Regions from separate parts of the Brevibacterium sanguinis genome, predicted to be linked through region 1. Evidence: predicted binding sites of a transcription regulator. Region 1 holds the regulator's gene; the other holds the start of a gene.
The links. Region 1 encodes HspR, which represses chaperone genes until heat shock. Its sites were predicted from a motif close to AAGTTGAGTCNNNNNGACTCAACTT; they were not measured.

Region 1 (15,967 bases):
CAGAGCCGGTGTGAGCGGGGGTGGAGTGGCGGGCACGCTGCCGGAACGGAGATCACGGGATGGCCAAAGTTTCGCAACGACCAGGCGACGGTGAGGGTCTCTGACGCCCCTGCAGGTCGGCATCTCACGCTGGCGTGATCGCCCCAGCACTGCTCTCCCCAGTGCTGTTCCGAAGAATTCACGTGACCAAAACGTTCTAAACTATGTGCGTCGTGAATGTGTCATTACTGTTACTTTCGGAAGCTCTCCTCCCTCAGCCTTTCGAAGGACAGAAATGAAGAAACTCGCCCTCGCCCCCGTGGTGGCCCTCGCCATCACCGGCCTGGCAGCATCCCCGGTCATCGCCGCCCCGAGCACCGACGCTTTCGGCCAGACGAACGTCCAGGCCCCGAAGAGCGCCGGCCAGCCCGACGCGACCGAAACCGACGACACTGAGCTCGACGCTTCGGTGTCGGTTTCGCCCGAGACGATCTCGCAGACGGATCTCGTCGAGAAGGGCGTCACCCTCACCGTGACGAACCTCGAAGCCGGGGACACCGTCACCGACGACGCCACCGGCGAGACAGTCACTGCCGAAGGCGACACGGTCTCATACGAGATCTACAACATCACCGGCGACCCGAAGGCCATTCCTGAGGGCCCGATCGAGTTCACCGTCACTGTGGAACGCGGCGAACAGTCTCAGACTTTCGACGAGAAGTTCACCGTCACCGCAGACGAGACCGAAGAGCCCACCGCTCCGGCCGTCGACCCGAAGGCGAGCCTCGTCTCTGACGAGATCACCGTCTCGGAGTTCGAAGGCGAAGGCCTGAAGTTCTCGGGCGAAGGCTTCACCCCCAATGGCTCCGTGAGCGTCGAGGGCCAGGCGCTCCCGGCGCAGGTCGCCAAGCAGGCTGAAGAGCAGCTCAAGGCGGACGAGAACGGCAAGGTCACCGGCACGGTCGTGGCTCCGAAGGACAGCGTCAAGCCCGGCAAGTACACGGTCACGTTCATCGACGACGAGTCGGGTGAGAAGACCGAGCCGCAGGAGTTCACCGTCGTCGAGGATGCCACCGAGACGCCGACCACTCCGGCCGCCGAGGCGAAGCTGACCGTCTCTCCCGAGTCCGTCACCCCGAAGGACTTCGTCCAGAAGGACAAGGGCGTCAAGCTCGTCGTCGAGAACTGCGAGCCCGGCGAAGACGTGCGCTTCGTGGTCAACCCGAAGGGCAACTCCTCGGTGACGGCGTTCGATGAAACGGAGAAGGCCGACGATGAGGGCAACGCCTCCGTCACGGTCTACGGCACCTCGGCGTCGAACCCGAGCGCGTACATCGGCGACTACGACGTGACCGTGACCTGCGGTGACGACGAGCTCACCGGCAAGTTCTCGGTGGAAGAGGACCCGAACGCCGGCGGCAGCGACGGCAATGACGACGGTGGCTCCGATGGCGGCAACGGCGGCGGAAACGGTGGAGGCGACCTGCCCCGCACCGGTATGGAGCTCACCGGCCTCGCAGCCGGTGCCGGCCTCCTCCTCGTCGGCGGCACGGCGATCTTCCTGACGAAGCGCCGCAAGAAGGGTGTCCCTTCGCCCTCGGACATCTGATCCGACCGGCCGGCTCACCTCGCTGAGCTGAGTCCCCGGCAGCCCTGAGGCGCCTGGTTCGACATTGTCGGACCAGGCGCCTCAGTCAGTTCCAGAACGCGTGCGACTGAGCATGGGCGAGGAAACGACGGTCAGCACCCGCTGCGGCTCAGGTCAGTTCGAGCGGCTCTGTTCTTGAGGAGAGCCGCCCGAACCAGGCTGAGCCGCAACCGATTTCCTGCGGCTGAGGTCGAGCGTTCAGCCTGAACCCACAGTGATTTCGGCGGCGTAGTCACTTCCCCAGCCCTCCATCGCGACGATGACGGGGTGAAGGGCCGCGCCCAATTCGGTCAACCGATAATCGACTCGAAGCGGCAGCTCACCGTGATCGGTGCGGATGACGATGCCGTCGGCTTCCAGCTCCGTGAGCTGCCTCGTCAAGGTCTTCCGATTGACCTCCGGCACCTGCCGCTGCAGGTCGCCGAAGCGGATCGGACCGTCGAACATCGCCTTGACCACAGTGATCTTCCACGTGCCGCCGAGGACTGCCACGACAACCTCGGCGGGGCAGGTCTGCAGCGCCACCGCCACTTTCTCACGCATCGCCACCACTCATCTCTCTTGTTGCGCTGAGGACCACGACGCGTCCCCAGCCTCGATATCGGCTGCGCCCTCGACATCGCCGCGGCCGGCCAGGGACACGAGTGTCCGTGCTGTTGCGAGCCGTCCCCTGCCTCCACGATAGAGGCATGGATGATTCCGCGTCGGTCCTGTGGGTGAGCGCCCACCCGGAACCGCTGTCTCTCAATGGCTCGCTTCGCCGGTTCGGCATCGAAGCCCTCGAACAACGGGGCCACTCCGTCGAGCTGTCCGACCTCTATGCCATGGATTGGGACCCCGTACTCCGGCGTGAGCAGTTCCTCGGGCCGGAACCGGGCGCCTGCGAGAAGCACTCCGGTCGGGACAATGCCTGCGGCGCGCGATTCGATGCCACCGGCGATGTTCGCCGAGCGTTCTTGACTGATCAGTTGCCTGCAGACGTCGCCCAGGAGCAAGAACGGCTTCGGCGCGCGGATGCGCTCATCGTTCAGTTTCCGCTGTGGTGGTACGGCATGCCGGCCATGCTCAAGGGATGGTTCGATCGGGTGTTCACGAGCGGTTTCGCGTTCGGCAAGGAGCCCGAGACCGGGAGGAGGCTCCGGTTCGAGAACGGACCGTTCCGCGGCCGCCGCGCACTGGTCATCGTCACCGCCGGAGATCGCGCTGGGGCTCTCGGGCCGCGCGGCATCAGCGGCGAGCCGGTCGACCTCATGTTCGGGCTTCTCCACGGGACTCTGGCCTACACCGGCTTCGATCCGCTTGCGCCTTTCGTCGTGCCCTCGGCGGACTTCCTCGCCGGAGCTGATTCCGCGGGCATCGAGGCGCAACTGGACGATCGGCTGTCCCGGCTGTTCACTGACGAACCACTGAGAGCACGACCGCAATTCACCGGCGACTACACCGACGACTGGGTTCTCCGCAGTGATGTCGCGCCCGATGCTCACGGCTTCGCCGCCCATTGGCTGTGATACCGAGGCTTTGTTCAGTGTGGCCGCGAGCATTCTTCGAGGCAGCACCCACTTGTGTCGATCGCCCTTGGTCGAGGCGCCGCGTTCTGGTGAATTTCCCGCCTTCCCGAAGAATCGGACCTCGCGGCCCGCAGCGATCAGAGGTCCGATCGCCGTTGCGGCTCATCCTGGTTCGAGCGGCTCTGTTCAAAACGTGAGCCGCCCAAAACAGGGTGAGCCGAAGCGCCGTTCGAGAGGGTGGCCGGGGTACTCAGGACGAGCGGGCCGGCGGCGCGTGCCGGACAATCGACCTCCTCGCGCCTGGTTGCCCGTGGAATCCGGGTCGGCACCCGGCTTGCGCCAGTTGAGACTGAGATGGCCAAGGCAGCCTTGGCCATCTCAGAGCAAACTGGCCCAAACCTGAACTGGCCACAACCCGGTCCGGCCGCGACAGCGAGACCGGTCTGACGGCGTGCTCCCATTTTCCGAAGGTGGCGCCGACCAGAACATCGAGGCGACCAGCGCCGCCGCGCGGCGCCCGTCACTCGCCGCGGGACCCCTCTGCCACCTCGGCGCCCGGATCTTGCCCCTCGTCCTTGCGGTCATTGCCTGCCGCCCGGCGGCGCGCTGTGAGAAGAGCCGCGACAGCGATGACCACGAACAAGCCGGTGGCGACGAACCCGGCGTACTCCGTATCCGGGGCGGGAAGGGTGAACGTCGCGGTCTCCGCCCCCGCCTCGGCGACACCGGCGATGACGACGATGGCCGCGATGAGCACTGAGAGCCCGGTGACGATGAGGTTGTAGCGGCGGAACCGCTCGCCGTCACCGGCGGCCCAGCGATAGAGCCTCGCCATCATCACGCTGTCCCCTGTGTCGCACGCCGCCATACCTGCGGCGAAGAGCAGCGGAAGCGACAGAGCGAGCAGCGGCGACGTGCTCGCGGCCGTTGCACCGGCCGCGATCATCAATCCGATCGTCGCCGCGGTGTCGAACCCGAGCCCGAAGAGCAGCCCGATGGGATACATCCGCGCCGGTCGATCGACGGTGCCGATGAGCCGGGAGAAGACTGTCGTGAGAGGTCCTCGGGGTGCGGCACCGGCTCCGCTGTCACCGTTCGGCGCCGTCGCGGGTGCACCCTCGGTGCGACGATCGCGCAGCAGGCGGATGAACGCGACGAGATTGACGATTCCGAAGACCCCCACGACGCAGGTCGCGAACAGCAGTCCCCACATCCCGAGTCCGGCACGCAGATCGGAGTCCTCGCTCACGACGAGGCTGCGAGCCGCGGCGGCACCGGCGGTGACGAGGGCGGCGGTGATGATGACGACGCTCGAGTGCCCGAGCGCGAACCAGAATCCGACGGCACCGCCGCGAAGCCGGGACTGGTCAGCGGTCGCGAGTCGCCGGGTGACGTTGTCGATGACGGCGACGTGGTCGGCGTCGAAGGCATGGCGAGCGCCGAGGAGCACGGCTGTTGCCGCCAGACCCCAGGCCGCGGCGTGGCCGATCTCGTTCGTCGAGGCGAGGACCAGGCTGAACCCTGCGATCGCGAGCCCAGCGATGACGATCAGCGGCGTCCGCATCCGCCACCAGTCCGCATCGAATCGAGTGCCGTCCACCTGCCCCGTTCCCGGCCGTCCCGCTGTCGTCGTATCCATTGTCGGTCTCCTCGTCTCAATCTTCGGTGTGCCTGTATTCATTGCGTCCCTCCCGCGTTCACCTTCCCGGTCAGGTGTGACACCCCGGGGTCCGGGGGTCGTGTGCCACGCCCCCGCAGCTCACCGTGGGCAGCTGCCGTATGCTCACTCGGCCGGTCGGGTCCACCGCTGCCACACGGAGTCGACATGCGATTCGTGAGCGGCGGCACCGATCGCTCTCGCGATCGTCCCGGGCCGTGCGAGCTCGAGCATTCGCACTGTCGTCCCGCCGCCCACTTCGTCACCCGCAGTCGGACCGGTGGCGGCGTCTCTCCTGCCGAAGAGCATCGCCGTATCGAGCACCGAGGCGGATCCGAGGACGCCCGGCAGTGGATCGGTTCCGTCGACATCGAGGTCCTCGACGAAATACGGCCTCCCCGTGCAGTCGCGCACATCGGTGCTGCTCCGCAGAGACCCGCCGACCTCGCCCGAGCGCCCGAGCACGATCGTCTCCCGCAGACGCACCGTCGCCTCGGCGCCGATGCGCACCCGCGTCGACCTGCGCACCCGCGCCCCCGACGCGACGACGAACGGGAACGTCTCCCAGATGAGACCGCCGGCCGCGCCCACCTCGATGTCGACGTCCCACCGTGACTCCGCCCCATCGGTCGGGTAGGCGACCGTGCCCCCGACGTCTTCGATGACGAGGCGGCATCCTTGCCCGACCCGGATGCCGATCGTCACCGCATCCTCGCCGAGGAGCGCCGCACCTCCGGCGACGATCGCCACATGCGCGCGCCCTCCGGCCGCGCGGGAGATCAGCCGCGGCTGCATGAGACCGGGAGCCAGACGCACCTGCGGAAGCTCGCGCCCGGCGACCAGGTCGACGGCGATGTGCGTCATCCCCGGCCATCTGCAGGCACCCGATCCGCTGGGGTCCGAACGCCGCCGTCTGCGTGCTCGAGAGGGTCGGGGCCGCCGGCACCGTCTTGGCCGGCACCGTCGCGGTCAGGATCGTCCGCGTGCCCGTGGCCCTCGCTTTCGGCGTGCGAGTGCATGTATCCCCCGTCCTCATCGGCATGGAAATGCGGTGCCATCGGACCCGGATCCTGCGGTTCGTGCGCCCCGGACCGATGCGTCTCGAGCAGCGCGAGCAGCCATGACCGCAGGCGCGCGACGGACTCCTCATCGGTGCGCGAGAGCCCGAGCACCGGGCCCTGCTCACGTGCCGCCTCGGCGTCGGAGATCATCTGCTCGACGTCGACGCCCACGTACGGCGCGAGGTCGGTCTTGTTGACGACGAGGAGATCGGCGCGCCCGATGCCGGGGCCGCCCTTGCGCGCCACATCGCCACCGCCGGCGACGTCGAGGACGAAGATCTGGGCGTCGATGAGCGCCGGCGAGAACGTCGCAGTGAGGTTGTCACCGCCGGATTCGACGAGCACGAGGTCGAGCGGATCGAAATCGGCTTCGAGCTCCTCGACTCCCGCGAGGTTGGCCGTGACGTCGTCGCGGATCGCCGTGTGAGGGCAGGCACCGGTCTCGATGGCGCGGATCCGGTCGGGATCGAGCACCCCGGCGGCCCTGAGCAGCCGGGCATCCTCGTCGGTGTAGATGTCGTTGGTGATCACCCCGATGCGGATCTCCTCGGCCAGGGTGCGGCAGATCATCGCGATGAGCGAACTCTTGCCGGTGCCCACGGGGCCGGCGACTCCGAGTCGCAGGGAACGATGCGGGGTGGGGAACTCAGGCACGGAACAGCCTCCTCGGCAGTGCGGACTGGGCCTCTGCCCAGTCCTCGATGAGCGGTGCCCCGGCAGCGGGAATCGCTGCGGGGTCGGTGAGCGTCGCCAGATCGGCGACACAGGGCTCGAAGGCGGTGCACGCCTCGAGCACCCAACCGGTGGCCGCAAGCGGATCCATCGGTTCGAGTTTGAGCATCGCAGCGGCGACCGTCTGCGCATCGTCGTAGGCGACGAGGCGAACGAGGTCGGCTGCCGGGATCCCGGCGGCTGCGGCGATGGCGCCGAGCACCACAGGACGCGGAAGTCCGCGTCGCGGCAGCACCGGGTCCACCTCGGGCCACAGCGTGACCGCCACGCGACGCAGTCCCGCACCGAGCACCTCGGCGATCTCCCGCAGTGCCGGGCTGGGAGTGCGCGCCGCCCATTCGTCGCTGATGTCGGCGAGGATCGCACCGGACTCCCGGTCGCGCCCGCCGCCGCGGTCGATCTCAGCTCCGACGACGCGAGCGCCGATCAGGGCATGGCGGGTGACGACGGCGGTGCCGGCCTCCACGCGGACGACGGTGCGCATCCGCGCGCGCATGTAGGCTGCGACCTCCCTCGGCGCGAGCCCATGGCGCAGTCCGGCTTCGACGCCGTTCGAGGTCACGTGCGCTCCCGCGGGCAGGCGGGCGTCGGCGAGGAGCATGATGATCGCCGAGGCGGCCCCGGGCCCCAGCGCGTCGAGCGTCACCGTGTCCATCAGAACATCTGGTAGAGCTGGGCGAGCGGCAGCGCATGTGCGGGTGCCGCGGTGACGAGGTCGCCGTCGATGGCGATCTGGAACGTGTCCGGGTCGATGTCGATGGTGGGACGGACGTCGTTGTTGCGCATGTCCGCCTTCCCGATCCCCCGCGTCGGCGCGACGGCACGCAGCTCCCGGCGCAGGCCCAAGCGCTCCCGCAGCCCGCTGTCGAGGGCGGCCGGAGCGACGAACGACACCGAGGTCGTCGCCCCGAGGGCATCCCCGAAAGCCGGCCGCATGAGCACCGGCTGCGGGGTCGGAATCGACGCGTTCGGATCGCCGAGACCGGCCCAGGCGATCGCCCCGCCCTTGATGACGAGGTCGGGGCGGACGCCGAAGAAGCGCGGATCCCACAGCACGAGATCGGCCATCTTCCCGACTTCGACGGAACCGAGGTGCGCATCGACCCCATGGGCGATCGCCGGATTGATCGTGTACTTCGCCACGTACCGGCGTGCCCGCTCATTGTCGGCCGGCATCGTCTCGCCGAGGCGCCCCCGCCGCAGCTTCATCGCGTGGGCGACCTGCCAGGTGCGGGTGATGACCTCGCCGATGCGGCCCATCGCCTGAGCGTCCGAGGAGGTGATCGACAGGGCGCCGAGGTCGTGGAGGATGTCCTCGGCGGCGATCGTCGTCGCCCGGATGCGCGATTCGGCGAAGGCGAGGTCCTCGGGCACGCTGGGGTTGAGGTGGTGGCAGACCATGAGCATGTCGAGGTGCTCGGCGACGGTGTTGACCGTGTGCGGAAGAGTCGGATTGGTCGAACCGGGGATGATGTTCTCCAGCGCGGCGATCGAGAGGATGTCGGGGGCATGGCCGCCGCCGGCGCCTTCGACGTGGAAGGCGTGGATGCTGCGCCCGGCGATCGCGGCGATCGTCGACTCGACGAAGCCCGACTCGTTGAGCGAGTCCGAGTGGAGTGCGACCTGCAGGCCGTGATCGTCGGCGGCGCGCAGCGCGGCGTCGATCGCGGCCGGTGTCGCGCCCCAGTCCTCATGGATCTTGTACCCTGCCGCCCCGCCGAGGGCCTGTTCGGCCAGACCCGCGGCGGAGACAGTGTTGCCTTTGCCGAGGAGGAGGACGTTGACCGGCAGTGCGTCGAGTGCGCGCAGCATCATCCCCAGATGCCACGCTCCGGGCGTCACCGTCGTCGCCTTGCTCCCCTCCGACGGCCCCGTTCCGCCGCCGACCACGGTGGTGATTCCGGTGGCGAGCGCCTCATGGATCTGCGACGGCGACAGCAGGTGGACGTGCGAGTCGATCCCACCGGCGGTGAGGATCCGGCCCTCGCCGGAGATGACGTCGGTCGACGGGCCGATCTGCAGACCCGGATCGACCCCGTCGGCGATGTCGGGGTTGCCCGCCCGGCCCAGAGCCGTGATCACGCCGTCGCGGATGCCGACGTCGGTGCGGATGATCCCCCACCAGTCGAGGACGATGACATTCGTGATCACGGTGTCCGGTGCCCCCTCGACGCGCGTCGTCGTGCCCTGGAGCATCGATTCGCGAATCGACTTGCCCCCGCCGAAGACCGCTTCGTCACCGCCGAATGTCCGATCGTCCTCGATCTCGATCCACAGGTCGGTGTCCCCGAGGCGGACGTGGTCCCCGGTCGTCGGTCCGTAGAGAGAGGCGTAGCGCTGAGCGGAGATCTCAGCCATCAGAACCGCCCGTGGGAATCTGCAGTCCGGGCACCCGGGCACGACCGCCGAGGCGGACGATCGGCACGGTCCGCGACGCCCCCGGTTCGAACCGGATCGAGGTCCCGGCCGGAATGTCGAGCCGGCAGCCCTCGGCCCGAGCCCGGTCGAACGCCAATGCGGCGTTGACATCGGGCAGGTGGAAGTGCGATCCGATCTGCACCGGACGATCTCCCGTGTTCTCGATGGTGATGCTGCCGGTGTCCGCCTCGGCGGCGCGTGCGTTGAGGAGGCGGGTGCCCTCGCGCACCCGCACGGCTCCCGGCCCGTGGTCTCTCGTGCCTGCCATGACGCGGTCCTGTCAGTCGATGGGATTGTGGATGGTGACGAGCTTGCGCCCGTCGGGGAACGTGGCCTCGACCTGGACGTCGTGGAGCATCGGCGCCACATCGTCCATGACATCGTCGCGACTGAGGACCTCCCGCCCGGTGACCATGAGCTCCTCGACCGCGGCCCCCTCACGCGCCCGCTCGATCACCCACGTGCTCAGCAGCGCAACGGATTCGGGATAGTTGAGCGGAACCCCCCGCGACAGGCGATCGCGGGCGACCATGCCGGCGACGGAGAGCAGCAGCTTCTCCGTGTCCCCCGGTGTGAAATGCATCAGCGCTCCCGGACAGGGTCGGCCGGCAGGACATGTTCGCCGAGGCGGTCGGTCGACAGTGCCAGCGAGCTGAGATAGAGCGTCTCCCCGTTCGGTCCGGTCTTCGCCGAGGCGATCATGTCGGGACGCTCGAACTCCATCTCCGTGACGTGGCACCACAGGGTCGCATCCGTGGGGTTGCCGTGGTCGTCATACATCGGCACGTCGATGCCGTCGTCCTGTCGACGCAGGTAGAAGCGCCCCCGGGTGATGATCGCCATGAGCGGTGTGGCGACGATGGCGATGCCGACGGCGAAGAGCGGGGAGAACGGCTGGACCGCGGCCCCGAAGGCACCGAAGTAGATGGCGATGGACACCCCACCGGAGAGCACGAGGGAGACGACGCCGACCGGGTTCCAGTCGTAGAGCATGCCGCGCCTGAACTCCGGGGTCTTCGGTGAGAGTCCCAGCACGTACTTGTTGATGGCGATGTCCGCGGCGACGACGCAGATCCACGACATCGCGAGGTTGGCGTAGAAGCTGAGGATCGCGTTGAGGAAGTCGAACATGTTGAGCTCCATGAGCGCCAGAGCGAAGAGCAGGTTGACGACGAGGAAGGTGATCCGCCCGGGGTAGCGCTTGGTGATCCGGGTGTATGCGTTCGTCCACGCCAGTGACCCGGAGTAGGCGTTCGTCACGTTGATCTTCACCTGGGAGATGACGACGAGGACGACGGCGAGCAGCAGGGCGAGCCATTGCGGCATCATCTGCTCGTAGGTGGCGAGCAGCTGCTGGACCGGCTCGGTCGCGAATCCGGTGGCCCCGGGCACGTTGGCGATGAGGTAGACGGCGAGGAACATGCCGATGATCTGCTTGATCGCACCGAAGATCACCCAGCCCGGACCGGCGAGGATCACCGCCGTCCACCAGCTGCGACGGTTGGCCGGAGTGCGCGGGGGCATGAATCGCAGGTAGTCGATCTGCTCGGCGATCTGGGCAATGAGCGAGAGGCAGACTCCGGCGGCGAGCATGGCCGAGGCGAAGTTCGCGCTCTCGCCGCTCTCGCCCTGGTACGCGAAGAAGGTGCTCACGGATTCCGGTTGGAAGGCGATGAGGTAGCCGACGGGGACGACCATGAGGACGAGCCAGAGCGGTGTCGTCGAGACCTGCAGTCGGGCCAGCGCCTTCATGCCGAAGATGACGAGCGGGAAGATGATGACGGTGGAGAGGAGGTAGCCGAGCGGGCGCGGGATGCCGAGTCCCAAATAGAGCCCTTGGGCCATGATCGATCCCTCGAGGGCGAAGAAGATGAACGTGAAGGTGGCGAAGATGATGTTCGTGATCACAGAGCCGTAGTACCCGAACCCTGCGCCGCGGGTGATGAGATCGAGGTCGAGGTTGTAGCGCGCGGCGTAGAAGGCCAGGGGCCAGCCGGTGAGGAAGATGATGATGGCCGCCGTGAGGATGCCGAGGATGCCGTTGGCTGTGCCGTGAGCCAGGCCGATGCTCGCGCCGATCGAGAAGTCAGCGAGATACGCGATGCCGCCCAGTGCACTCGTCGCCACCACGGCCGGTGCCCACGTGCGGTAGGAGCGCGGCGCGAATCTCAGAGTGTAGTCCTCGAGACTCTCGCGCGCTGCGGCCTTCGCCTCGCGGCTCGTCCCCGGTGGCGCCGTCGACTTGTCTGCAGACATCGTCATGGTGGTCTCCTCGGTCGCTCGTCGATCTCAACAGCGCCCATCCTGACAGTCGATTGTTTCGTCCCGTGGCGAGCAACGTTTCGCCTGTGTTTCGACAGCGGACAGTGCCGCGCACCAGGTGCCCTGGTAGGCGCAGTGCGCTCACACGACTCTGGCCGCCGGACGGTTGCCTGTCGTGAGTTCTCGCAACCCATGACTCGCGCCCTCTGAGGCTCCCACCCTCGCAGCCTCACGTTGCGGCTCATCCTGGTTCGAGCGGCTCTGTTCAAAACGTGAGCCGCCCAAAACAGGATGAGCCAAAGCGACGTTCGGGTGGTTCGGCGGGGTTACACAGGTCGAGCGATGTCGGCGAAACGGGCGTGTGCCGGACAAGCGACCTCCCCACGCGCAACGCCGGTGGAATCCGGGTCGGGGCCCGGTTTGCGCCAGTTGAGACTGAGATGGCCAAGGCAGCCTTGGCCATCTCAGAGCGAACTGGCCACAACCCGATCCGGGCATGAGAAAGGGGCGGATCGCTCCGCCCCTGGAAATGATGCTCCGCCCCTGGTCACAGCCACCCGTTGCCGCTCAGGCTGCCGTCACAGCCGCTCGGTGCCGCTCAAATTTCCCTCACGCCTTCGCCGGGCCGCGCACTCTTCGGGTGGTGAAATCGTCGTAGAGCACGACGGCACCGGCCTCCGATTCGGCGGTGACCTTGGGTCGCCGGCCGCGCGCGATCGAGACGACATCGCCGCCGGAACCGGCAGCGAAGACACGCGAATCGCGTTCGCGTGCCGCCGCCTCGGCGAGGACCTCCTCCTCGAGTTCCCGGTTCCGGCTGCGCAGGGCGTCGATCTGGTTCTGCATCTCCATGATCTTCTTGATCCCGACGAGGTTGACCCCCTCGTCCTTCGAGAGATGCTGGATCAGGCGCAGCTTGGCGATGTCCCGCCCCGAGTAGCGTCGGCCCTTGCCGGCCGTGCGCTGCGGGGTGACGAGACCCATCCGGTCATACTGCCGCAGGGTCTGCGGGTGCATCCCCGCCAATTCCGCCGCCACCGAGATGACGTAGAGCGCTGCGCTCTGAGAGAACTGCATCCTGCCTCACTGCCTCAGCTTGCCTTGGCCCGATCGAGCAGGCCGGCACGCGGGTCGTCGGATTCCGTCGCCGCCTTGTAGGCTTCGACGGCTTCCTTCGCTTCCTTCGAGAGGTTCTTCGGCGCGACGATCTCGACGGTGACGAGCAGATCGCCCGTGCCCTTCTTCGTCTTCACGCCCTTGCCGCGCACCCGCAGGGTCCGACCCGAGGGCGTGCCCGCGGGGATCTTCACCTTCACCGGCTGACCGCCGAGCGTGGGCACCTTGACCTCGGCGCCGAGCGCCGCCTCGTCGAAGCTCACCGGCAGGTCCATCCGCAGGTTGTCCCCGTCGCGGGTGAACACCGGGTGGGGCTTGACGTGGACGGTGAGGATGACGTCACCGGGATCGCCGCCGTTCGGGCTCTGCTTGCCCTTGCCGGCCAGTCGGATCTTCTGTCCGTCCTTGACGCCGATCGGGGTGCGCACGGTCAGCGGCTTGCCGCCGGGCATCTGCAGCTTCACGGATGCGCCGTTGGCCGCCTCGGTGAAGCTGAGGTTCGTCGAGGACTTGATGTCCCCGCCCTTGACCGGTGGCGAATATCCGCCGCCGAAGCCCGTGTCGTAACCGCCGCCGTAGCCGCCGTACGACCCGCCGCCGAACCCGTTGAGGAGATCGGCGAGATCCGGGGGCACGTCGCCGTAGCCGCTGCCGCCGCCGAACCCGCCGCCGCTGTAGGTCGTCCGGGTCCGGGTGCGCCCGCCGCCTCCGAAGAGGTCGGAGAACACGTCGTCGAAGCCGCCGCCGGCTCCCCCGGCACCACCGGCGCCGGCGCTGAACCTGGCACCGCTGCCCATGGCGCGGACCTGGTCGTACTGTTCGCGCGATTCCTTGTTCGACAGCACCTGGTGGGCCTGTCCGATCTCCTTGAACTTGGCCTCCGCCTCGGCGTCCCCCGGATTCGCGTCCGGATGGTACTTCCGCGCGAGCTTGCGGTAGGCCTTCTTGATCTCGGAGTCCGACGCGTCCTTGGAGACGCCGAGGGTCTTGTAGAAGTCCTTCTCGAACCAGTCGTTCTGCGGTCCGGTACTCATCTGGCACCTCCCTTCTTCTCAGTCCTGTTGTGCCTGCCGGTGCGTGTCCGCCCCGGCTCTGTCATTCGTCCGTTCATCTGTCTGCTCACAATCCGCAATCCCCGCGAAGGCTTCCCTCCCGGTGATTCCGGACCGTCGCCGAGGCGGTCCCCGCTCCCAGCGTCCGTGGCCGGACGCTGGGGTGGCGGGTCACCTCGGCGAAGGTGGAACGGTCAGTCCTCTGGCTGCTGCACGCCGACGCGGGCCGCGCGGATGATGCGATCACCCATGCGGTAGCCCGGCTGCATGACCATGAACACCGTCGGCACCTCGACTTCGTCCGACGGCTGCTGCATGAGAGCCTCATGCAGGTGCGGATCGAACTCGTCGCCGACTGCGCCGTACTGCTCGACGCCGACCTTGGCCAGCGCGTCGATGAGCTTGTTCACGTGGGCCTCGAAGGGCCCGGAGACGTCGCCGTTCTCCTGCGCCAGACGCACCTCGTCGAGGACGGGAACCAAGGCCTCGACGACCTTGACGGTTCCGCCCACGGACGCCCGCTCGCGTTCGCGATCGGCGCGCATCCGGTAGGCCGCGTACTCGGCGTTGATGCGCTTGAGGTCGGCGAGGTGGGCCGCGGCCTCGGAGCCGGGAGCGGGTTCGCTGCCGGCCGCCTCGGTGTCGTTGAGCGATGAGGCGTCGGCCGGGATCTCGACACCGAGGTCGCTGGCGTCGGCCAGCACCTCCTCGGTGTCGGCTCCCTCACCGGACTCCCCCGAAGCCGACTGCGGGTCGGCTTCGGGACGGAGCTCACCGGTCTCGGGATCGACCCGACGCTTGTCATGGAAGGTGAAGCCTGGCTCCTCGGACGACGGATCGTTGCCCTCGGTCGTCATTACTTCTTCCCCTCGTCCTCATCATCATCCACGACCTCGGCGTCGACGACATCGTCGTCGGCACCGGTGCCTGCGTCGCTGCTGCCCTGGTCGGCACCACCGGCAGCGCCACCGGCCGCGCCGGACTCCTGCTGCTGGTAGATGGCCTCACCGATCTTCTGCTGCTTCTCGGTGAGCGTGTCGAACGCCTTCTTCACGGCGTCGTCGTCTTCGCCGTTGAGAGCTTCCTTGACAGCATCGACGTCGCCCTGGAGCTCGGTCTTGATGTCCTCGGGCAGCTTGTCGGCGTTGTCGTCGAGCAGCTTCTGCGTCTGGTAGGCGAGGTTCTCCGCGTTGTTGCGGACGTCAGCGGCCTCACGGCGCTTCTTGTCCTCTTCCGCGTGCTCCTCGGCCTCACGCACCATGCGCTCGATGTCCTCCTTGGGGAGGGCCGAGCCGCCGGTGATCGTCATCGACTGCTCCTTGCCGGTTCCCTTGTCGGTGGCCGAGACATGGACGATGCCGTTGGCGTCGATGTCGAACGCGACCTCGATCTGCGGCACGCCGCGCGGAGCCGGCGCGATGCCGGTCAGCTCGAAGGTGCCGAGGTTCTTGTTGTCGCGCGTGAACTCGCGCTCACCCTGGAAGACCTGGATCGACACCGACGGCTGGTTGTCCTCAGCCGTGGTGAACGTCTCCGAGCGCTTCGTCGGGATCGGGGTGTTGCGCTCGATGAGCTTCGTCATCACGCCGCCCTTGGTCTCGAGTCCGAGCGAGAGCGGGGTGACGTCGATGAGCAGGACGTCCTTGCGTTCGCCCATGAGCACACCGGCCTGGACGGCAGCGCCGATCGCGACGACCTCATCGGGGTTGACGCCCTTGTTGGGCTCCTTGCCTCCGGTGAGCTCGGTGACGACCTGGGTGACGCCGGGCATACGGGTCGAACCGCCGACGAGGACGACGTGGTCGATGTCCTTGACGGACACGCCGGCATCCTTCATCACCGCGTGGAACGGGGCCTTCGTGCGCTCGAGGAGGTCCTTGGTCAGGTCCTCGAACTTCGCCCGGGTGAGGGTCTCGTCGAGGTGGATCGGACCGTTCTCGCTCATCGAGAGGTACTGCAGGGAGATGTTGGTGCTCGTCGCGGACGAGAGCTCCTTCTTCGCCTGCTCAGCGGCCTCCTTGAGACGCTGCATGGCCGTCGAGTCCTTGGTCAGGTCGACGCCGTAGTTGTTCTTGACCTGCTCGACCAGCCAATCGACGATCCGCTGATCCCAGTCGTCACCGCCGAGGCGGTTGTCGCCGGAGGTCGCACGGACCTGAATGGTCGAGAAGTCGTCGTCGTCCTTGCCGACTTCGAGCAGCGAGACGTCGAACGTACCGCCACCGAGGTCGAAGACGAGGATGAGCTCGTCTTCCTTGCCGCGCTCGAGGCCGTAGGCCAGAGCGGCAGCGGTGGGCTCGTTGATGATGCGCAGGACGTTGAGGCCGGCGATCTCACCGGCGTCCTTCGTGGCCTGACGCTCAGCATCGTTGAAGTAGGCCGGAACGGTGATGACCGCGTCGGTGACCTTCTCCTGCAGGTATTCCTCAGCGTCGTGCTTGAGCTTCTGCAGGATGCGGGCGGAGACCTCGGGAGCGGTGAGCTTCTTGCCGCCGATCTCGGTGTCCCAGTCGGTGCCCATGTGGCGCTTGACG
Region 2 (15,967 bases), on a different contig from region 1:
TCCTCATCCGCTCGACGCTCATGGACATCGCGTGAGCTCGACACCCGACGTCTGACTCGCGCCGGCCCAGCAGCCCTGCTTCCGCGCGTAGGACTCCCGCGCCCTACTTCCCCGGCGCGATGAGCTCGGGTTCGCCGAGGGAGAGCATGAGCCGGTTCGCCCAATTGAAGAACGCCGCCCCGCCGAGCACATCGACGATCTCCGCATCATCGAGGCCCGCCTCGCGCAGCGCCCCGACGCGCTCGGGCCCGAACGCCGACGGCGTGAGGCTGAGCGCGACCGAGGCGTCGACGATGGCATCCCACACCGGATCGCCGAGGCGCGACGCCGTCCCCGTCCCCTCGTCGAGCAGCGCCTGCACGAGGTCCCGCCGCCCCGACTCCTCGGTCGCGCGGTCGGCATGGATCGACGCGCAGAACAGGCACCCGTTGAGCCGTGAGGCCGCCGTCGCCGCGAGCTCCCGCTCCGCCCGCCCGACCCCGTCGCTGACGTTGAAGAAGATGTCGAGATCCGTCAGCGTCCGCGCCCGCAGCGCCGCCGGATCCCGCGCGAGCAGACGGAAGTAGGGATTCTTCGCCCGTCCGGCCTCGATGAGGGCAGCGCGCTGAGCCTCGGTGAGATCCGCCTCGGCGACCGGCGCGATCCACGGCACCCACCCGAGCCCCGCCTGCTGGAACACCTCGGGCCGCCTCAGCTCGGGATACGTGCTCACCCGGGCGCGCGCCTCGGCGATGTCCGGGGACTCCTTCCCGGTGGCAGAGGTCCGATCAGCCGCCGAGGCGGTGGACCGATCCGGGGCCTCCGCGGGAGTCAGCGGGCGCAGCGGGACCTGCTCCTCGGCCGCCGCCGGCGCGTGAGAGAGCGCGGTCAGCCCGACGCTCAGCCGGATCTGGAAGTTAAGGAACGACACGAGCTGCGCGAGCGTGACGATCCCGTCCTCATCCCAGCCGGCCGCGAGCAGCCGCACGAGATCCTCCGGCCCGGCATCGCGGGGATGGAGCACGAGCAGGTGAGCGAACTCGAGCGCCGCCGAGGTGACCGGACCGAGCGTCTCCCGTGACTTCGCGTCGACGACGAGCTCCGGCCCGGGAACGCTCTCCGCGGCCAGGGCCGCAGAACCGTAGGACCCGAAGGGCCCTCGCACGGGACCGCTGGCATCGAGGTCGACGACGACCTCGTCGAGGAGCTCCGCCACGGCCCACGAGGCGGCCTCGTCCTCGTCGCGGAGGAGATCGCGGTAGAACTCCTCACCCGCGCTCGATCCGAGCAACCCCGCGGTGAACGCGGCGACGACGTAGCGATCGCGGTGGGAGAAGTCGCCGGGGTCCTCGGGTTCGAGGAGCGCCTCGAAGCTCAGCTGCGCATTCTCCTTCGCCTGCGCGCGGTGGTCGCGGACGAGATCGAGCGGGTCACCGGGGGCGATGCCCGCGAGCGTGTTGATGATGTCGGTCATGGCGCGACCCCTGCGGATTCTGCGATTCCCGCTGACCGTGCGCCTCCCGCAGACTCTGCGACCCCCGCGGACTGTGCGATCCCCGCAGACTCCGCCGGAGCCGCCCCGTCGACGCGCAGGCCGAGGGCGGGGGCCACCTCGGTGGCGAGCAGCTCGATCGAGCGCAGGGTGTGCGCGTTCGTCGCCGGCACCGAATGGACCTGGAAGCTGACATCCGACACCCGCCCGAGCACCCGGTCGGCCGCGAGCCGCTCGATGATCTGCTCCGGCGTGCCGAGGTAGGTGTCCGTCGCGGTGAGCAGCTCGTCGAGGTCGAGGCCCGAGGTGTCGTACCCGACGAGCCGGTCCGCCTCGGCGCGCAGTGCGGGTTCGGTGAGCGCGCGCAGACGGGGCAGGTCCTCGGCATCGGCGACGACGGCGGTCCGCGACGCGAGGATCCGCGGTGCGACACCCGCCGGCAGCGCCTCGAGGTACGTGTCGATGACGGGCAGTTGGATCTCATCGAGGCTCGCCCCGAGGTTGTCGCCGGGTCGCGGCTGCGTGCGCGAGAGCATGAGGCCGTCCCCGGCAGCTCCCGCAGCACCGGCCCCACCGGCGGAGAACGTCGCCTGCCAGAGCCGATCACCGAGGCCGCGCCGAGTCTGCGAGCCATCCGAGGCAGACCCGGCCGCCGACCCACCCGCCTCACCGGGGGCCGCCCCGCCATCCGCCGACCCAACGCTGTCCGGTCCCGGATAGAGGAGGTGACCGGTCTCGAGCGCATCACCGCGGAGCAGCGTGCGCAGGGTCGCGAGGTTGTCGGCGAAGACCTCGCGCCGCTCATCGAACGTCGTGCCGAAGGCCGGGAACGATCGGGGATTGCCGCCCGAGCCGAGGCCGATCTCCAGCCGTCCTGCGGCGAGCACGTCGACGACCGCGGCGTCCTCGGCCACGCGCACCGCGTTCTCCATCGGCAGGGTGATGATCGCCGTGCCCAACCGGATCCGGTCCGTCCGCGCGGCGGCGTGGGAGAGGAAGACGAGCGGGGAGGGCAGTCCGCCCTCGGCGGCGGAGAAATGGTGCTGGGCGACCCATGCCGTGCCGAATCCGAAGCGCTCGGCCTGCTCGATCTGCTCGAGCGCGAAGCGATACCGCTGGTCAGCCGGAGCATCCTCGAGGAGGCGGGTGAAGAACCCGAGCGTCGGGCCCACCGGTGTGGTGTTCGTGGTCTCAGTCGCAGAGTTCCCAGTCGCAGAGTTCTCAGTCGCAGAGTTCTCAGTCATCGGTGTCTCAGCTTTCTGTCGGAGCGGAAGGAGTGGAGGCGGCAGGGGCTGGCAGGTCCAGCGGCCGGGGGATCGCGTCGAGGAGCGAGCGCGTGTAGGCGGTCTGCGGTCGGGTGAAGAGGTCCTCCGTCCGACCGCTCTCGACGAGGTGTCCGCGCGACATGACGGACACGGTATCAGCGATCTGGCGCACCACGGAGAGGTCGTGGGAGATGAAGACGTACGTCAGTCCCAGCTCGGTCTGCAGCTGCCCGAGGAGGTCGAGGATCTGCGCCTGCACCGTGACGTCGAGAGCGGAGACCGCCTCGTCGAGGACGACGAGCTCGGGTCCGGCGATGAGCGCACGGGCGATCGCGACGCGCTGCAGCTGCCCGCCCGAGAGCTCCCGCGGCCGCCGATCGACGAACGCCGTCGGCAGTGCGACTCGCTCGAGCATCGCGGTCACGCGCGCACCGCGCTCGGCCCGGGTTCCGATCCGGAAGTTCCGCAGCGGTTCGGTGAGGATCGCCCCGATCGACTGCTGCGGGTCGAGCGCCGAATACGGGTTCTGGTGGACGAGCTGGACGGTCCGCCGCAGGCTCCGCAGCCGCGCCCGGCGGTCCCGGCCGACGCCGAGGTCCGCGGCATCGATCTCTCCGATCCGCACCGTCCCGGCCTGCGGGGTGAGGAACCCGGCGAGCGCCCGACCCGTCGTCGTCTTCCCCGACCCCGACTCCCCGACGATGCCGTGCGTCGTCCCGCGCGCGACCGTGAGCGAGACGTCCTCGACCCCGATGACCTCGCCGAGGCGGCCGGCAGTCCCGCTCTCACCATCAGTCCCGTTCTCACCGGCAGTCCCGTTCTCACCAGGAGCGTCGTCCCCGCGGGCGTAGATCTGCGTGAGCCCCTCGACCGCGACGAAGGGGCTCTCACCAGGCTCACCAATATCGCGGGCCACCCGGTCCCGGAGCCCGGTCCGCGCGTGCAGCGCGGGGGCGTCGGCGAGGAGCCGGGCGGTGTAATCGGCCGCCGGACGGGAGAAGATGTCGGCCGCCGTCCCGGTCTCGACGACGCGGCCTGCGCGCATGACGACGACCTCGTCGGCCCGCTCACCGGCGACCGCGAGATCGTGGGTGATGAGGAGGACGCCCATGCCCGTCTCCGCGCGCAGCTCGTCGAGGAGGTCGAGGATGCGCTTCTGCACCGTGACGTCGAGAGCCGAGGTCGGCTCGTCGGCGATGAGCAGCCGGGGCCGCAGCGCGATCGCCGCCGCGATGAGCACCCGCTGGCGCATGCCCCCGGAGAGCTCGTGCGGATACTGGTCGGCGCGCATCATGGGCCGGTCGATGCCGACGCGTTCGAGGAGGTCGATGACCTGGGCGCGAGCGGCCCGGCGGTCGGCCCGCTTGTGGATGCGCAGCGCCTCGGCGACGGACGTCCCCACGGTCTGCAGCGGGTTGAGCGAGTTCCCGGGATCCTGCGGCACATACCCGATCTGCGCCCCGCGCACCCCGCGCCAGCCCTGCCGGGACAGCGTCGTGAGATCGACGTCGCCGAGGCGGATCCCTCCTGAGGTCACCCGCGCGGTCTCCGGGAGGAGGCCGAGGACGGCGTTCGCCGTCGTCGATTTGCCCGACCCGGACTCGCCGACGACCGCCGTCGTCTCACCCGGACGGACGACGAGGTCGACGTCGTCGACCGCGGGATCGGCGGAACCGCCTCGGCGGGAGTAGTCGACGGTGAGACCGCGGACGGCGAGCAGCGCAGCGGACCCGGCGGGAGCCGGCGCGGTGACAGCGGGAGCGGTCGAGAGGGTCATGAGGTGACCTTTCGCAGGGTGTTGCCGATCTGGTGGGTGGCGAGCACGACGGCCATGACGACGAGGCCGGGCAGGACCGTCAGCCACCATGCGGTGGCGACGAAGTTGCGGCCCTCGGCGATGATGAGGCCCCATTCCGGGGTCGGCGGCGGGGTGCCGTAGCCGAGGAAGCCGAGCGTCGAGATCTGGAGGATCGCCGACCCGATCTGGAGGACGGCGAGCGTGAGGACCGGGGAGATCGAGTTCGGGAGGATGTGGCGCCCGAGCACCGACCAGTACGTGCCGCCGGACCCGTAGGCCGCGGCGACGTAGTCACTCGTGTTGATCCGCACGGCCTCTGACCTCGTCAGACGCGCGAACTGCGCAATCGCGGTGACGCCGACCGCGATCGCCGCGTTGATCGTGCCGAAGCCGAGGACGATGACGATCGAGAGGCTGAGCAGGATCGCGGGGATCGAGAGGAGGACGTCGACGGCGCGCATGAGCACGTCATCGACCCAGCCGCGGCGCGTGCCGGCGATGAGCCCGATCCCGGTGCCGACGATGAGCCCGACGCCGACGGCGACGAGGGCCGCCAGCAGCGACTGGGACGCGCCGTGGACGACCCGGGCGAAGACGTCGCGGCCCGTCTGATCGGTGCCGAACCAGTGGTCGGCGCTCGGCGCGAGAAGGGCCGCGGTGTCCCCGCCGTCATTGGGATCGTACTGCGTGAAGAGACCGGGCACGAGCGCCCAGGCGACGGCGATGAGGAGCACGAGCGCCGACACCGCGGTCGCCGGCCCGATGACCGCGCCCGCCGCCCCGAGCCGAGTGACGCTGAAGCGAGTGCCGCCGGACCGACTGCCGCGGGACCCGTCGGGGCCGGTGCCGTCACCGGTCGGTCGGTTGAGGCTCGTGCGGGTGAGACTCGAGATGAAGCTCATGGCCTCGCCTTCCTCGTCGCATGATCGTCGGTACCCCAGTCCAGCTCGACGCCGACGCTGCTCGCGCTCGCCGCCAGGGCCTGCTTCGTCCGGTCGTCGGGTGTCCGTTGTCGTGTCGCCGTCTGCGATGGTCTCCGCAGTCCCCGCGCCGAGGCGGTTCCCCGGCCGCGTCGGAGTCGGACGTCGACGACGGGGTAGAGGAGGTCGACGACGAGGTTGATGACGACATAGCCGAGCGTGGCGAGGACGACGACGGCGAGCAGGATCGGATTGTCGCGGTTCGTCACCGCCTGCGCGGTGATCTGGCCGATGCCGTTGCGGCCGAACACGGTCTCCGTGACGACGGCGCCGGCGACGAGTTCGCCGAAGATCAGGCCGACGATCGTCAGCCCCGGCAGCAGCGCGTTGCGGGCGACGGCGTGGACGAGGATCCACAGCTCGGAGGCCCCCTTCGCGGCCGTCACCTTGACGAAGCCCGCGGCCTTGACCTCGGTGATCGAGCGGATGAGGACCTGCGCGATCGGGGCCGACAGCGGGACGGCGACGGTGAGCGTGGGGAGGACGAGCGCCTCGGCGGGGCCGGGGGAGACGACGGAGACGAAGCCGAGCTGGAACGAGAACACCTGGATGAGGAGGATCCCGAGCCAGAACACGGGGATCGAGATGAAGAGGCTCGGCACGGAGTCGAGGACCCGGCGCACCCACGCCCGCGGGCCGGTCGTCGGGCCGAAGGTCGCGAACACCGCGATGAGCACGCCGAGGACGACCGCGGTGAGGAAACCGGAGACCGCGAGTGCGAGCGTCGAGGGCAGGGCGGCGGCGACGATCGTCGACACGGCGGCTCCCGTCTGCACGGAGAACCCGAAGTTCCCGGTGAGGAACCCGCCGAGCGTGATGAGGTAGCGGGTGAGCAGCGGTTCGTCCGCGCCGGTCTCCGCGCGGATCGCCGCGACCTGGTCGGCCGAGAGTCCGAGCGCGGGATCGGCGAAGCGGGCGGTCACCCCGTCCCCGGGGATGACGGAGAGGAGGACGAACGCCGCGGTGAAGGCGAGCAGCAGGACGAGGAGAGCCTGTCCGAGCCGCAGCCAGAGGTATCTCAGGTCGATCATCATCAGCTCGCAATCCAGGTGCTGTAGAAGTCGGGGCGGCCCACGGGTTCGGTGGCGAAACCATGGACGCGGCGGCGGAAGGCGAAGACCTGCGGCTCCTCGAAGAACGGGAGGACGTAGGCCTGGTCGACGAGGTAGGACTGGACCGCCTCGGCGGCGGCCTGGCGACGCGCCGTCGCCGGTTCGGAGGCCAGGGCGTCGAGGAGACGGTCGATCTCCGGGTCGACGGTGTCGTCCGCGGCGTCGTCGCGGCCGGCGGCGTTGAGGAAGACGTCCCGGTTGACCGAGGCGTAGTTCGACCGCAGGTTGTCGTAGTCGGCCCGGGCGACCATCGAGTGGTAGATCTGGATCGAGTCGAGGTCGAGGGCGTCGAGCGTCTGCTTCGCCTGGTCGCCGGGGTTGATCGACAGGCGCACCCCGACGCGGCGCAGCTGCTGCTGGACGAGCGTCTGCACCTCGTTCGACCGCGGCTGCGGCAGTGCCGTGTTGACGGTGAGCGCGAGGACCTGTCCGTCCTTGACGCGGTACCCGCCGGCCCCGCGTTCGGCCCAGCCCGCCTCGTCGAGGAGGCGGTTCGCCGCGGCGGGGTCGTAGACCCAGGCCCCGGTCTGGTCCGTGTAGCCCATCGCGCCCTGCGCGAGCAGCCCCGTGGCGAGCGGGTAGTTCGGGGTGAAGAGCTTGTCGACGATCTCCTGGCGGTCGATCGCCGAGATGAGGGCCCGGCGGACGCGGATGTCGGCGAGCAGGGGGTGGCGGAAGCGGAAGTTGATGCTGTTGTTGATCCCGTTCGTCGCCTTCGCATAGAGGCGCAGCCCCTGCTCGGACACGCGCGGCTCGTCGGGGGCCTGGACGTCGCGGACGCCGTCGGCCTGGCCGGAGAGCACTGCGCCGATGCGCACCGAGTACTCGCTGTTGACGAGGTAGTCGATGCCGTCGAGGTACGGCCGGCCCTGATGCTTCAGGTGCGGCGGCGCCCAGTCGTAGTCCTCCCGGGCGCGGATCGAGAGCTTCGTCCCGATCGTCTCGGCGGTGATGCGGAAGGGACCGGCCGTGTGGATCTTCGTCGCGCTGCCGGGACCGAAGCCCTCGGCGTCGAGGTCGAGGGTGGAATCGGCGAGGAGTCCCGCGTTCATCGTCGATGTCGCCTGCGCGAAGCCGGGGGAGGGCGCGGTGAAGTGGAAGCGCACGCGACGGTCGTCGAGGACCTCGGCACGGTCGTAGTTCGAGATCTGCTCGGACACGGGCAGGGTGCGCGATTCGTCGCCGCGGCCGAAGAGGTCGAAGTTCTTCGCGACGTTCGCCGCCGTCAGCGGGGACCCGTCGGAGTACGTGACGCCCTGCCGCAGGGTGAACGTGAACTCGGTGGCGTCGGCGCTGATCTCCGGCAGCGCGGTCGCCAGCCACGGGAAGAGCTCGAGGGTCTCAGGGTCCTGCCAGAGCAGGCGCGCGGAGATGTTGTTCATGATCCCGCCGTTGGGGTAGAAGCCGACGGACGGCGGGTAGAGGAGCGTCCACGTCTGCGGCTCGAAGTACGTGAGCACCCCGCCGTTCACGGGCGGACCGTCGGTGAGCGGATCGGTGTCGGTCGGGGTGCAGGCGCTCAGTGCGGCGAGCGCCCCGAGGCCGAGACCGACGCCGAGCACACTGCGCCGGGTGGTTCCGCCGAGGCGGGCAGCAGGCACAGCGGTCGCGCGGTGCCGGGGACGGAGGTCCGTCATGGTGGTGAAGTCCTTCGAGCAGGCGGGGCGGTGTCAGTGGGGCTGCGGAGATCGCGGCGCCGGTGGAGCTTTTTAGCTCAACAATCGACGCGGTGAATCGATTCCGCGTCGGCGCACATCGGCATTCGCCGTGTCGCGTCCCAGGTGGTCGTCTGCATGCCCTGAAGTCAATCCCATCCGCGTCATGACTGTCAATTCGTGCCTTAATATTGAGACATGATGCTGCCTGCGACCTTCGATCATCTCGTCATCGCCGTCCCGGATCTCGCGCAATCTGTTGAGCAATGTGAGGCGATTCTCGGTGTTCGTCCGGTGTCCGGAGGGGCGCACCCCGGGCGCGGCACCGCGAACGCGCTGCTCGGGCTCGAGATCGCCGGGACCCGGACCGAGCGCGGCTACCTCGAGCTCCTCGGGCCCGACCCCGAGCAGAACCCCGATCCCGCCGCTGACCCGACGGCGCCGGACCCGACGGCCCCAGACCCGACGGCACCCGACCCGACGGCGCCCGCACTGCCCCCGGCGCTCGCGGGGGTCACCGCACCGCTCGTGCAGCGGTGGGCGATCCATCCGCGGGGATTCGACCGGGCCGTCGCGGCTGCCGCGGAGGCGACGGATCCGCCCGTCGACCTCGGCGCGGTGTTCGATATGTCCCGCCGGACACCGGATGGTGAGACCCTGCGGTGGCGGCTGACGCGACGGACTCCGCTCGCGCTCGGCGGGATCCAGCCCTTCCTCATCGACTGGCTGGACACCCCGCACCCGGCGAGCCGCGCGATGCCGACCGTCGCCCTCGCCCAGTTCTGGGCGACGAGCCCCACGGTCGCGGACACCCGCGCCGTGCTCGCAGCTCTCGATGCGAGAATCGAGGTCGAAGCGGGGGAGACCGACGCTCTCCACGCCCGACTGGAAGGACCCGGTGGCACATGGCTGCTCTGATCCCCGCCCATCTCGACCACCTCGTCGTCACCGTCCCCGACCTGCCCGCGGCGGTCGCGGAGATCGAACGGGCCACCGGAGTGCCGGCCGTGCCCGGCGGCCGGCACCCCGGACTCGGGACGGCGAACTTCCTCATCGGGCTGGCACCGGCTGGCCGGCCGGACGGGGCGCACACGTATCTCGAGATCCTCGGACCCGATCCCGAGCAGGAGGCTCCGGCCGACGGCACGCTGCCGCTCGACGCGCATCTCGCGACCGCCCCGACCCTGCGCACGTGGGCGATCCACCCGCCGGCCATGGCGGCGACGGTCGCCGCCGTGCGCACCGCGGGCATCGACGTCGGCGAGGTCAGGGACATGTCGCGCGAGACCGCCGAGGGGAACCTCCTCGCGTGGCAGCTGACGAGCCGGTCCCCGCTCCCGCAGGAGGGGATCCAGCCGTTCCTCATCGACTGGGGTGACTCGGTCCATCCCGCCGAGGCGGCCCTGCCCTCCCTCGATCTCCTCGAGTTCATCGTCGAGGTGCCCTACGTCGCTGCGACGCGGAGCATGCTCGAGGTCCTCGGGGCCGGTGACACCGAGGTCGCCACCGGGCCCGAGCGCCGCCTGCGGGCGCGGCTGCGCGGTCCGGGCGGGGAGCTGACGTTCTGAGCGTACGGTGCCCGTCGCTTCGAGACTCGGCAGAGACCGCGATCCGGCAGAGACCGCGATCCGGCAGAGACCGAGATCCGGCAGGGACTGAGATCCGGCAGAGAGAGGGAACCCGCGGCTAGACTCGCAGGTGTGATTCCGCCCCTCATCCCCACCGGCCGCAGTCCGCGCGCTGCACGGATCGGTCGCGCCGCCTCGGCGTTGGTCGTCGCTGCCCTCCTCACCGCCGTCAGCGCGTGCGCGCCCGAGGAGGCCGAGGAGACCCGGCCGACACCGCAGGCGGTCGAGACGATCGCTGCCCCGTCGGTGACCGACCCGGCCGATCTCCCAGGACCGACGGCCACGGGACCCGGCGGTGATTCGGCCGGTGCGGTCGGCGTGACCGAAGGCGACATCGAGATGCAGGGCAGCGGGAAATGGGCGCGCCCGGCCGCTGAGGTCGGGCCCAACCGCGACGGCGGCAGGGCGTTCACGGTCGCCGTCCGGGTCGAGGACAATCTGCCCATCGACGTCGATGGCGCCTCCGACTTCATCATCGCGACCCTCCAGGACGAGCGCGGCTGGCAGGACATCGACGACGTGTCGATCGAACTCGTCGATTCGGGGCAGGACGCGATGATCAGTATCGCGAGCCCGAACACCGTCGATGAGATGTGCCTGCCGCTCAAGACGCTCGGGAAGCTCTCGTGCCGCAACGGCCCGAACGTCATCCTCAATGCCAAGCGCTGGGTGAGCGCGACTCCGGAGTTCGACGACATCACGCAGTACCGGCAGTACCTCATCAACCACGAGGTCGGGCATGCGCTCGGTCACGGCCACGAATCGTGCCCGGGTTCGGGGGAGACCGCCCCGCTCATGCAGCAGCAGACGAAGGGCCTGTCCGGCTGCACGCCCAACGGCTGGCCGTCCCAGGGGTAGTGGGTTCGGCCGCCTCGGGGATGACCGGCCGACTGCGATTGACGACAAGCTGAGAGTCGAGGTCAGCCCTCCCTGAACCGTCTGATCGCAACGTCCTGTTGGGCGAGGCGGCGCAGGGCGAGCAGTACCGGTTCGAGGAGCAGGGTGCCGAGCACCGCCTGCCGCACGGCGCTGTCGATCTCGGCGGTGGGCACGGTGTCGACCTCCGCCTCGGCGAGGTCGTGGACGGTGCGCCCGTAGCGAGCGAGGCCGCCGTCGATGAGGTCGATGCCCGCCGCATCGAGAGCCCGCAGCGCCGTGGCGAGCTGGTCGACTTCGACGCTGTCGGGGTCGATCGTCCACCCGAGTTCGGCGACGAGGCCGAGGGCCGCCTCGGTGCTGGTTCCCTCTGGCCCCTGACGGGACGAGCCTGTCTGACGGGGTGGGCCTGCTTGACGGGGGGCCTGCGCGGGCATCGTCGCGTGCTGTGCCGCGCCGAGCACCTCGGAGAACGTCTCCGGCGGATCGTCGATGACGCCGAGCACGCGTTTGGCCGCCTCGATGCTCAGTCGGGCCGGGCCGAGGAGGGCGCGGATGAGCTCGAGACGGTCGACGTGCGCCTCGGAGTAGACCGCCTGCGTCGCCGACGTCCGCTCGCCGGCCGGCAGCAGTCCCTCCCGCAGGTAGTACTTGATCGTCGCCACCGGCACGTCGCTGCGTCGCGACAGCTCAGAGATCCGCACAGAGTCCTCCTTCTTGCGTCTGATCCTTCTTCCGGCTGATTCCACCCTCCGTCCCCTTGACATTGGACAGTATAACTATCCAATATTGGAGAGTGCAGGTATCCATTATGTCAGGAGCTCACGATGACGACGACTCGACTCACCCATGATTACGACGGCGAACTCGTCGTCTTCCACATCGGCATGCGCATCCGTCAGTGGTGGCGCCCCGACCTCTGGCTGCCCGTCTTCCAGGCGATGCCGCCGATGCTCCGCGAGCTCTCGCAGGACCCCGACTCCGGACTCCTCGGCTTCCGGCTGATCGCCGACCCGCGCGGTCCGTGGACGGTGCAGTACTGGAGTTCGCTCGAGAAGCTCTATGCCTACGCCTCCGATCCGCAGGCGTCCCACCGACCCGCATGGTCGGCCTTCAATCGGCGCGCGCGGAATGCGCCGCGTGCCGTCGGCGTGTGGCATGAGACCTACCCGGTGGCCGGTGCGGAGTCGATCTACGTGGGCATGCCCCCGATCGGACTCGCCGAGGTGGTCGGATCCCGCCCGGTCACCGGTCGCAGCCATCGCGCGGCCGACCGCCAGGCCCGTCTGGATCGGTGAAATCACTGGTCAGAGCCTTGGTTCCGATGGGTAAGCGAGACCTCCATCACGCCGGGGAGGGACGGGGAATATCACCGGGAGGATTCTCGTTGATTGAGTCAAACAGACGTATATGAGTCACCCTGGCTCAACTTCCAAAGGAGACCGTTTTGGCTAACTTCTTCGGACCTTCCAGTGGTGGCGAAGGCTCTTTCGACGAGTTCCTCGCCCGCTATCTGCAGGGTCAGAACACACCACGGCAGGGCCGTTCCGTCGACATCAACCGGTTGCTGTCCAAGCGCACGCGTGAAGTCGTCGATGGCGCTGCCGAGTACTCGCGGCGGCGCGGACAGGAAGAGGTCGACGCCCTCCACCTGCTGCGCGTGATGGTCGATTCCGAGCACGGCTCGGCGTCCCTGCGCCAGGTCGGCGCGGACCCCGAGGCGATCGCCCGGGCCATCGACGAGCGCCTGCCCGAATCCGCCGAGGCACGCGAGACCGAGGGCGCGCCGACACTGACCGGCGCTGCCCAGAAGTCGCTGCTCGACGCCTACCAGGTCGCCCGCGCGTTCGGCTCGACCTACATCGACCCCGAACACCTCTTCTTCGCCTTCGTCCTCAACCAGGAGATGCCCGCCGGGCGGATCCTCGCGCAGGCCGGGGTCACGCAGGCGACCCTGCAGGCCGGTGCCCAAGCGGCCGAAGCCAAGCAGACGCAGGGCGGGACGACCGAGTCCGGTGAGGGGGAGTCGATGCTCGAGAAGTTCGGCACCGACCTCACGGCGCTCGCCGCTGAAGGCCGGCTCGACCCGGTCATCGGTCGTGCCACGGAGATCGAGGAGACCATCGAGATCCTCGCCCGCCGCACGAAGAACAACCCCGTTCTCATCGGTGAGGCCGGCGTCGGCAAGACCGCCATCGCCGAAGGCCTCGCCCAGGCCATCGAATCGGGCGAGATCCCCGCGCAGCTGCGCGGCAAGCGCGTCGTCTCCCTCGACATGCCCGGCATGCTCGCCGGCACCCGCTACCGCGGTGACTTCGAGGAGAGGCTGACGTCGACCCTCGACGAGATCGCCGAGGACGGGGACACCATCGTCTTCGTCGACGAGCTCCACACCCTCGTGGGCGCCGGCGGCAACGGCGAATCGAACTCGATGGATGCCGGCAACATCCTCAAGCCGAGGCTCGCCCGCGGGGATCTCCACCTCCTCGGCGCGACGACTCTGCGCGAGTTCCGCACGATCGAGAAGGACTCGGCCCTGGCCAGGCGCTTCCAGCCGGTCATGGTCGGGGAACCGACCATCGAGGACGCCGTGACGATCCTCGACGGCCTCTCCGGTCGCTATGCCGAACACCACGGCGTCACCTACGACGCCGAGGCGATCCGCGCCGCCGTCGAACTCTCGCACCGCTACATCACCGACCGGTTCCTGCCGGACAAGGCGATCGACCTCATCGACCAGGCCGGTGCCCGGCTCTCCCTGCGCCGCGGACCGGTCGTCGACACGGCGGCGATGCGCGCCGAACTCGGCGAGCTCGAAGCGGAGAAGAACTCGGCGGTCGCCGCGGAGAACTTCGAACGGGCAGGCGAGATCCGCGACGAGATCTCGCGCCTCACCGACCGACTCGAGGAGGTCCTGAACTCAGCGACCGCCTCGGCGGAGGACGGTGACGGCGTCGTCGATGCCGAGCAGATCGCTCAGGTCGTCTCCCGGGCCACCGGGATCCCGGCTTCGAGCATGACGCAGGAGACGAAGATCCGTCTCGCCGGGCTCGAGGATATGCTCCACGGGCGCGTCGTCGGTCAGGACGACGCCGTGACCGCGGTGTCGAAGGCCATCCGCCGGTCGCAGACCGGAATGGGCGACCCGGCCAGGCCCATCGGCAGCTTCCTCTTCCTCGGCCCCACGGGCGTGGGCAAGACGGAGCTGGCGAAGGCACTCGCCGCGACCCTCTTCGACGACGAGTCGGCGATGATCCGGTTCGACATGAGCGAGTTCGGGGAACGGCACACCGTGTCCCGTCTCGTCGGCGCCCCTCCCGGGTACGTCGGCTACGACGAGGCCGGTCAGCTCACCGAGCAGGTCCGCAGGCGGCCGTATTCAGTCATCCTCCTCGACGAGGTCGAGAAGGCGCACCCGGATGCGTTCAACCTGCTGCTCCAGGTCCTCGACGACGGTCGGCTCACCGACGGTCAGGGCCGGACGGTCGACTTCCGCAACACGGTCATCATCATGACCTCGAACCTCGGGTCCGAGTTCATCGGCCAGAGCACTCCGCTGGGCTTCACCTCGGCGGATGCCACGGTCACCGACCATGACCTGCGGGCGAAGGTGATGGGCAGGCTCAAGGAGGTCATGCGTCCCGAGTTCCTCAACCGGATCGACGAGACCGTGATGTTCACCCGCCTCGACCGCGCCCAGCTGCGGGAGATCGTCGGACTCCAACTCGAACTCTCGATCGAGCGCCTGGGGCGTCAGGGCATCGCCCTCGACGTCACCGCGGAGGCCATGGACTGGCTCGCCGAGGCGGGCTACGAACCCGAGTTCGGTGCCCGTCCGCTGCGCCGGGTCATCCAGCGCGAGCTCGACGACCGGATCGCTGACATCCTGGTCACCGAGGCTGTCGCCGAAGGCGGAACCGTCGACGTCACCGTCGTCGACGGACAGCTCACGGTGGCTCCTCGCACCGAGGCGGCTCCGCTGGCGGCCTGACCGGTCGCCGGCGCGAGGCGCCACCCTCTTCGACGCGGTGATCCGACATTTACGCCCTTTGCAAAGGGCGTAAATGTCGGATCACCGCGTTGTTGTGTCTGCAGGGCGTTGAAGGCGCTGCCTAGGCCCGTGGGGCGCCCGTGTGATCGACGCCGAGGGCGCGGTTGATCGTGATCCGCTCGACGAGTGTCCACGCGGTCGTCGTCATGAGGTAGAGGGTCGCGGCGAGCGGCACGAACGCGGCGAAGACGGCGGTGAGGAACGGCATGAAACTGAGCATCCGCGTCATCCCCGACAGGTCGACCCCGCCGGGCAGCTGGGTCGCGGAGTCGGCCGCCGAGGTGGTCGGCTGCGGCATGAGCAGGTGGCGGGAGAGCGCGGCGACGACGGCGATCGCGACGATGAGCCCGGCATAGAGCAGTCCCGCGACCCAGGTGAGGTCGCCTGCGCCGATGAGACCGACGAGGCTCGAGCTCAGCGGAATCCCGAAGAGCGTGTGCCCGAGCAGCTCGTTGGCCTGACCGCCGATCGTCGGCTGGACGAAGAGGCCGTAGACGGCCATGAGCACGGGAATCTGCAGGAGCACCGGCAGGCAGCCGGCGAACGGGGAGGCGTTCTCCTCCCGATAGAGCTCCATGAGCTTCTCCTGCATGACCTGCTGGTTCCCCTTGTGCCGCTTCTGCAGCTCGGCGATCTTCGGGGCCAGGCGCTTCCGTGTGATGCCGGCCCTGACCTGCGAGAGGCCGACGGGGATGAGGAGGGTGCGCACGGCGAGGGTGAGCACGATGACGGCGATCGCCGCACTGCTCTCACCGGCGAGCGGTTGGAGGAGGTCGCTGAGCGCGGTGACGAGCCAGTACGCGCCGGAGACGAGGAGTTTGATGGGTGGGAATTCGTAGATGTTCACAGACGGTGTCCTTCGTTCGTCCGGGTGAGCACGGAACCGGGCTCACGCGGCGTGCACGCGCACTGCGACAGTGCTCGGGCACAGGGGTGGGGTCGTCACCTGAACGAGGAATAAGCTGCTGGACTCCCGCGCCGAGGCGGGGCAACGGGGCCGTGCCAACAGGACAGCACCGAGGCGGGGCAACGGGGCCGTGCCAACGGGGCAGCACCGAGGCGGGACAACGGGGCCATGCCAACGGGGCAGCGCCGAGGTGGGGCAACGGGGACATGCCAACAGCGCAGCGC

Region 2: a site for HspR is predicted at 12,193-12,217, ahead of ABD154_RS13030 (ATP-dependent Clp protease ATP-binding subunit). Genes of this name have one in related genera too.

Annotation. Positions count from the first base shown of each region.
Region 1 covers NZ_BAAAMB010000014.1:155,398-171,364, forward strand. Annotated here, with positions in the region: gene ABD154_RS15460 (LPXTG cell wall anchor domain-containing protein) at 275-1,588, shown strand; gene ABD154_RS15465 (winged helix-turn-helix transcriptional regulator) at 1,826-2,170, opposite strand; gene ABD154_RS15470 (NAD(P)H-dependent oxidoreductase) at 2,317-3,135, shown strand; gene ABD154_RS15475 (HoxN/HupN/NixA family nickel/cobalt transporter) at 3,656-4,774, opposite strand; gene ABD154_RS15480 (urease accessory protein UreD) at 4,919-5,656, opposite strand; gene ureG (urease accessory protein UreG) at 5,653-6,507, opposite strand; gene ABD154_RS15490 (urease accessory UreF family protein) at 6,500-7,240, opposite strand; gene ABD154_RS15495 (urease subunit alpha) at 7,240-8,943, opposite strand; gene ureB (urease subunit beta) at 8,936-9,271, opposite strand; gene ABD154_RS15505 (urease subunit gamma) at 9,284-9,586, opposite strand; gene ABD154_RS15510 (purine-cytosine permease family protein) at 9,586-11,259, opposite strand; gene ABD154_RS15515 (heat shock protein transcriptional repressor HspR) at 11,875-12,342, opposite strand; gene ABD154_RS15520 (DnaJ C-terminal domain-containing protein) at 12,357-13,415, opposite strand; gene ABD154_RS15525 (nucleotide exchange factor GrpE) at 13,628-14,290, opposite strand; gene dnaK (molecular chaperone DnaK) at 14,290-15,967, opposite strand, start outside.
Region 2 covers NZ_BAAAMB010000010.1:229,746-245,712, reverse strand. Annotated here, with positions in the region: gene ABD154_RS13090 (DUF779 domain-containing protein) at 1-35, shown strand, start outside; gene ABD154_RS13085 (alkylhydroperoxidase domain protein) at 104-1,453, opposite strand; gene ABD154_RS13080 (LLM class flavin-dependent oxidoreductase) at 1,450-2,643, opposite strand; gene ABD154_RS13075 (dipeptide ABC transporter ATP-binding protein) at 2,723-4,513, opposite strand; gene ABD154_RS13070 (ABC transporter permease) at 4,510-5,436, opposite strand; gene ABD154_RS13065 (ABC transporter permease) at 5,433-6,545, opposite strand; gene ABD154_RS13060 (TIGR04028 family ABC transporter substrate-binding protein) at 6,548-8,263, opposite strand; gene ABD154_RS13055 (VOC family protein) at 8,480-9,199, shown strand; gene ABD154_RS13050 (VOC family protein) at 9,187-9,849, shown strand; gene ABD154_RS13045 (DUF3152 domain-containing protein) at 9,982-10,767, shown strand; gene ABD154_RS13040 (MerR family transcriptional regulator) at 10,830-11,489, opposite strand; gene ABD154_RS13035 (DUF4188 domain-containing protein) at 11,613-12,083, shown strand; gene ABD154_RS13030 (ATP-dependent Clp protease ATP-binding subunit) at 12,233-14,776, shown strand; gene ABD154_RS13025 (YidC/Oxa1 family membrane protein insertase) at 14,898-15,683, opposite strand.